DNA from 2 places in the Streptosporangium sp. NBC_01469 genome. Region 1 is predicted to be linked to the other one. Evidence: riboswitches for the same ligand, from Rfam matches in the RefSeq annotation. Region 1 holds a riboswitch; the other holds the start of a gene.
What was found. A riboswitch is a leader RNA that binds a small molecule or an ion and turns the genes downstream of it on or off. The one in region 1 is predicted to bind S-adenosylmethionine.
Positions count from the first base shown of each region.

Region 2: it holds a riboswitch for S-adenosylmethionine, as region 1 does, so the genes downstream of both, OG587_RS19300 (glutathione S-transferase C-terminal domain-containing protein) here and OG587_RS05735 (aminotransferase class V-fold PLP-dependent enzyme) in region 1, are expected to answer to the same signal.

Region 1 covers NZ_CP109465.1:1,270,427-1,273,626, reverse strand. The annotation lists gene OG587_RS05740 (NADH-quinone oxidoreductase subunit D) at 1-344, opposite strand, end outside; gene OG587_RS05735 (aminotransferase class V-fold PLP-dependent enzyme) at 362-1,705, opposite strand; SAM riboswitch class IV at 1,758-1,873, opposite strand; gene OG587_RS05730 (TerC family protein) at 2,106-2,972, shown strand; gene OG587_RS05725 (cytochrome P450) at 2,993-3,200, shown strand, end outside.
Region 2 covers NZ_CP109465.1:4,300,054-4,303,253, forward strand. The annotation lists gene OG587_RS19290 (ABC transporter permease) at 1-509, shown strand, start outside; gene OG587_RS19295 (DUF402 domain-containing protein) at 732-1,253, opposite strand; SAM riboswitch class IV at 1,306-1,418, shown strand; gene OG587_RS19300 (glutathione S-transferase C-terminal domain-containing protein) at 1,458-2,402, shown strand; gene OG587_RS19305 (FAD/NAD(P)-binding protein) at 2,399-3,200, shown strand, end outside.

The DNA of each region.
Region 1 (3,200 bases):
TCCATGCCGAGCATCCGCTCCACCGCGAGCACGACGCCCAGCTCGTTGGCGAACGCCGACAGCCAGTCGTGCCGGTTGGCCAGCACGATGATCTGCCGGTAGTCGCGCACCTCGAAGAGCTTCTCGGCGCCCCGGTGCATGTAGCCCACGATCGGCTCGGCCGAGCTGATCCGTTCGCCGTCCAGCGTGAGCCGCAGCCGCAGCACACCGTGTGTGGACGGGTGCTGCGGCCCGATGTTGAGGATCATGTCCTCGGTCGCGAGCTCCTTGCCGTCCGCCCCCCGCACGGCTTCGGCTCCAGCCCCCAGCCCCACGCTCAGCTCACGGGGCGCGCCTTCAGTCATAGGGCCATGCTGTCACGTCAGCCGCGCGAGGCAAGATCCCGCAGGGCGCCGATCAGCCGGTCGACGTGCTCGGAGGTGGTGCCGATGCCGATGGAGGCGCGGACGGCGGAGGCGGTGACGTCGTCGCAGCCGCCGTCCTTGGCGCCCAGCAGGTGCCGTACGAAGGGGTGGGCGCAGAACTTGCCGTCGCGGACGCCGATGCCGTAGTCGCCGGACAGGGCCTCGGCGACCTCGCGGGCGGTGAAGCCGTCCACCACGAAGGAGACGATGCCGACGCGCGGGTGGTCCGGGCCCCACAGGGAGAGCTCGTGGACGCCGGGGACGGAGGCGAGGCCCGCGCGCAGGCGTCCGAGGAGGCGCTCCTCCTCGCGGACCAGCGGGGTCCAGCCGGTGGCGGTCAGGGCGTCGCAGGCCGCGGCGAGCGCGACGGCGCCCAGCACGTTCGGGGTTCCGGCCTCGTGCCGCGCCTCGGGGTCGTCGTGCCACTCGGTGTCGTCGTCGTTCACGGCCTTCACCGCGCCGCCGCCCCGCAGGTACGGCTCGGCTTCGGCCAGCCAGTCGGAACGGCCGATCAGCGCGCCCGTGCCGAACGGCGCGTAGAGCTTGTGGCCGGAGAAGACCACGTAGTCCAGGTCGAGCGCCGTCAGGTTGAGGCGGCGGTGCGGGACGAGCTGCGCGGCGTCGACGAGGACGCGGGCTCCGTGCCGGTGGGCGATGTGGGCCAGAGCGGCGATCGGCCAGAGCTCCCCGGTGACGTTGGAGGCGGCGGTCACGACCAGCAGCTTGGGGCCGTCGATCGAGGTGAGGGCGTCGTCGACGGCGCGGACGGCCTCGCCGGGGAAGGCGGGGGCGGCCAGCCGCACGACCTTGTCCCAGGGCAGCAGCGAGGCGTGGTGCTCGGTGTCGAAGACCACGGCGGTGGTGCCCTCGGGCAGGCTGCGGGCCAGCAGGTTGGTCGCGTCCGTGGTGTTGCGGGTGAAGATCACCGAGTCGTCGGGGCGGGCGCCGACGAAGGCGCGCACCGTGTGCCTGGCCTGCTCGTAGCGGGCCGTGGTCAGCTGGGACGCGTACCCGGCGCCGCGGTGGACGCTGGAGTAGGCCGGGAGCGCGGCGGCGACGGCGGCGCTCACCGGCTCCAGACAGGGGGCGCTCGCGGCGTAGTCGAGGTTGGCGTAGCGGACGAGCCTGCCGCCCCTGACCGGGACCTCCAGGTCCGAGCCGAGCACGGCCGGGATCGGCCGGTCACCGGACGCGCGGGTCTCGGGGACGGTCACCGGGACGGCGGAGGCGGCGGTGGTGGTGGTGGTCGGGGCGACGGGGTTCGCGGGGTTCGCGGGGGAGAAGATCGTCAGGGTGGACACGCCATGGCTCCTTCGAGGTCATCGGACCCCAACCCATGGCATAGGTGCCTGGAGCCCGCGCTTGCCCGACACACCTCGTGCCGGACCAGGTCCTCACCCGGGGCACCCCGCCGCGGACGCGAGGGTTGCCGGCCAGCGAGCCGGGGCTTGTCACTGGCACTCATGACCTACGTGGGAACTATAACCGACGCCCCGCGGTGCCCCGCAAGTCCGAAACGTGATCAACCCGGTATCGGGGCCGGAGCGGGCGCTCCCGGGAGCGCCCGGCGGATTGAAAGCGAAGCGTGATGAGAGAGCAGGAACTCGGAGCGTCCCCCGGTCGTCCTGGCAGTCAGCCGAAGAAGCGTTCGGGCAGTTGGCCGACGGTGTGTCCAAGCGCCGACCGACGAAGGAGAAAGCAATGGACTGGGTGACCAACCCGGAGATATGGATAGGGTTCTTCACCCTCGTCGCCCTGGAGATCGTCCTGGGAATCGACAACATCATCTTCATCTCGATCCTGGTGGGCAAGCTCCCGCCCGCGCAGCGCGACAGGGCCCGCAAGCTGGGCCTCGCCGTCGCCCTGATCAGCCGCCTCCTCCTGCTGCTGGCGCTGTCGTGGGTGGTGAGGCTCACGGAGCCGATGTTCGAGGTCTTCGGGCAGGGGATATCGGGGCGCGACCTGATCCTGATACTCGGCGGCCTGTTCCTGCTGGGCAAGAGCGTCCACGAGATGCACGGCAGCCTGGAGGGGGAGTCCCACCACTCCGAGGGCAAGGTCGCCTCGTCCTTCACCTCGGTGATCATCCAGATCATGATCCTCGACGTCGTCTTCTCGCTCGACTCGGTGATCACCGCAGTCGGCATGGTCGACGAGCTGGGCGTCATGATCGCGGCCGTCATCGTCTCGGTCATCGTGATGCTGGTCGCCTCCGGGCCGATCAGCCGCTTCGTGGACCGGCACCCGAGCATCAAGATGCTCGCCCTGTCCTTCCTGGTGCTGGTCGGCGTCGTGCTCATCGCCGAGGGATTCGAGCAGCACATCTCCAAGGGCTACATCTACTTCGCGATGGCGTTCTCGCTGCTGGTGGAGCTGCTGAACATCCGGGTGCGGGGCAAGGCGGGCAGGCGGAAGCCGGTCGAGCTGCGTTCCCGCTACGAGACCGGGGACAAGGCCGGTTCCGAGAGCCCGGAGACCCCGGAGCCCCCGGTGGGCCGGGGAGCTTCGGCGACCCAGGCGGACGAACCAGCTGAAAGGGGAAATCCGGACAAGCGGGCCGACTCCTAGGCCGGGATTACGATGCTTAAGTGCGCTTTGATCCTTGGAATCCGGAATTCGTCGCCCACCCCTATGACGTCTACGACGAGCTGAGGCGGGAGCGGCCGGTCAGCTTCTTCGAGCCGACCGGCCAGTGGCTGGTGGCCAGGCACGCCGACGTCAACGCGCTGCTGCGGGACCGCAGGCTCGGCCGTTCCTACCTGCACGTGGCCTCGCACCGGGAGTTCGGCAGGCCGG
Region 2 (3,200 bases), 3.0 Mb from region 1:
GCCGGGGGATCGTCGACAGGTTCAGGTCGATGGACGTCGGCGGCGGGGCGTTCCTGGGCGGGCACGTGGCCGCCAGCACCGTGCGCAACCTCACCTCGCTCGTCATCGTGTTCGTCGTCGCGTTCCTGCTCGGCTTCCGGGCGGAGGCGGACCTGGCCGGCTGGGCCGCGGCGGTGGGCGTCCTGGTGGTGTTCGTCCTGGCCATCTCCGCGGTCTCGGCCGTGGTCGGCCTGCTGGCCAAGACGCCGGAGGTCGCGGGCGGTTTCACCTTCTTCGTGATGTTCCTGCCCTACCCGAGCAGTGCCTTCGTCCCGGTGCACACCATGCCCGCATGGCTGCACGGGTTCGCGGAGAACCAGCCGGCCACGCCGATCATCGAGTCCGTGCGCGGTCTGCTGCTGGGCCAGCCCGTGGGGAACGATCCGTGGAAGGCGCTGGCCTGGTGCGGTGGTTTCCTGCTGGTCTCGGCGATGCTCTCCGGCAGGCTGTTCCGCCGCCGCGCCCGCTGAGGTTCGCGAGGAAACCGGGCCGCATGAGAGGCGCCGGGCCGGGCCGGGCCCCACGGGGGCGGGGCCCGGCCCGGTCGGGTTTCGGGGGCGTGGCTTGGACGGCCGGGATTCGGGTGACCGGACCCGGCCGGTTGGATTCCAGGGGCCGAGACCTGGGGGATCGGGCCCGGCCGGTCGGGCTTTGGGCGCGGCGCCGGATGGCCGGGACCGAGGCGACCGGGCTCAGCCGACCAGGGTGAGCCAGTGCGGCGCGTCCCCGAAGGGGGCGGTGCGGGCGGTGACGGCCTCCATCAGCCAGGTGGCCGAGGCGCGGGCGCTCTCGACCACGTCGGGCGGGTAGGCGTACTTGACCCGGTGCTCCTCGAACTCGTCCTCGTCGTCCAGGAAGACCTGGCTCGGGCGGCCCTTCAGCAGGTTCCGGCGGGCTCGGATCACGTCGAGGTCCAGGTCGACCATGGTGACCTCGCCGTCGCTCCACTCCGGCACCGTGGAGATGTCGCAGTAGATCTCGTACTTGTGCGGGGCGGCGTTGAAGGCTGCCGTCCACCAGGCGTCGCGGGGGAAGAGCATCACGAACGGGTGCGGAGAGGGGACCGCGGGACCGTCACCCTTGCGGCCGATGGAGTTGGCGAGGCAGCCCGTCCACACCCCGTGCTCGTCCTCGCCGAGCAGCAGGCCGCGGTGGTGCCAGTGCAGTGACCCGTCGTACTTGCGGTAGACCACGTTCACGCTCTCATAGGACATTCCCCGACATTAAGGCTTGACAGAGATCTATGTATTTCCTACCTTCTAAATAGGTTAAGAGTGTCAGTGAGAAGCCCCGGCTGGCTGACCGGCAACCCTCGCACCGCGGCGGGGTGCCCCCGGGGGAGACCTGGCGGCACGGTGGGCGTGCCGCAAGCGCGGATCCCTTCATCGGGGTCACCGAGACATGCCCGGGAGTGCCAGATGCCGAAGACCAGCACACTGAACCACGCGAGCCCCGTCGACCTCGACACCCACGGCCACTACCGGCCCGGTGGCAGGCCCGGCCCGCGCTACCCCTTCCAGGGGCGGATCGGCACACCCGCCTTCCCCGCAGAGCCGGGCCGCTACCACCTCTACGTCGCGGCCGTCTGTCCGTACGCGCAGCGCGCGGCCATCGTGCGCTCCCTCAAGGGACTCCAGGACGTGGTCTCGCTCTCCTACGTCGACGACGGGCGTGACGGGCGCGGGTGGGCGTTCCGCGAGCGGCGCGGGGCCGACCCGGTCAACGGGTTCACCATCCTGCGGCAGGCGTACGAGGTGACCGAGCCCGGCTTCGACGGGCACGTCTCGGTGCCGGTCCTGTGGGACAGGACGAGCGGCCGCATCGTCAGCAACAACTTCCCCGACATCACGATCGACCTGGCCACCCGGTTCGGCGGCGACCTCGAGGCCGACCTCTACCCCGAGGAGCTCCGGCCGGAGATCGACGAGCTCAACACGAGGATCTACGAGATCGTCAACACGGCGGCGGGCCGCGTGGCGTCGGCCACCACCGAGGCCGCGTACACCGAGGCGCGCGGGACCGTGGTCGCCTTCCTGGACGAGCTGGACGCCCGGCTGGCCGACCGCAGGTTCCTGTTCGGCTCGGGGATCACCGAGGCGGACGTGCGGCTCTGGCCGACCCTGCTCCGCTTCGACCTGAGCGACAACCCGGCGGCCAGGATCAGCGAGCGCCCGCTCACCGCCTTCCCCAACCTGTGGGCCTACGCCAGGGACCTGTACGCCCACCCCGCCTTCCGCGAGAACACCGACTTCACCGCCATCTCCCACGTCTCCGGCCAGGAGGGCGAGACCGACGCCTGGCGGATCCCGGTCGAGCCGCTGCACGCCGACTGGGACCAGCCGCACCGCAGAGCCGCCGTATGAGCGCCTCGATCGCCGTCGTCGGCGCGGGACCGACGGGCACCTGCCTGGTGGAGCGGATCTGCGCCAACGCCGCCGACCTGCTCGGCTGGCCGTCGCTGGACGTCCACGTGATCGACCCCCACCCGCCGGGCGGCGGGCGCGTCTGGCGCCACGACCAGCCGGACCTGCTCTGGATGAACTCCACCGCGGCCGACGTGACGCTCTTCACCGACGAGTCGGTGCGCTGCGAGGGGCCGATCCGCCCCGGACCCACGCTGGCCGAGTGGCTCGGCGGCGACCCCGGCAGGTTCGCCTCCCGCCCGGCGCAGAACGGCTACCTCTCCCACGTCTTCCGGCACGCGGTGGCGAACGCCCCGCGCGGCGTCCGGGTGCACGTGCACGCCGCCCGCGCCGTCGACCTCGCCGACGTCCCCGGCGGCCAGACGGTGACCCTGGAGGACGGCCGGACCATCGAGGCCGACGCGGTGATCCTGGCCCAGGGGCACGGCGACGTGACCCCGACGAGGGAGGAGAACGCGCTGGCCGGCCTGGCCGCGCGCGGGGGGCTGCGCTACCTGCCCACCGGCTACGCGGCCGACCTCGACCTGGACGGCATCCCCGCCGGGGAACCGGTGATCATGCGGGGGATGGGGCTGGCCTTCGTCGACCTGATGGTGCTGCTCACCTCGGGCCGGGGCGGCCGGTTCGTCCGCGAGTACGACGGGGAGCTGGTCTACCTGCCCAACGGGCGCGAGCCCCTCCTGCACGTGGGGTCGCGGCGCGGGGTGCCGTACCACTCCAAGACCGGTTACCCCTTCA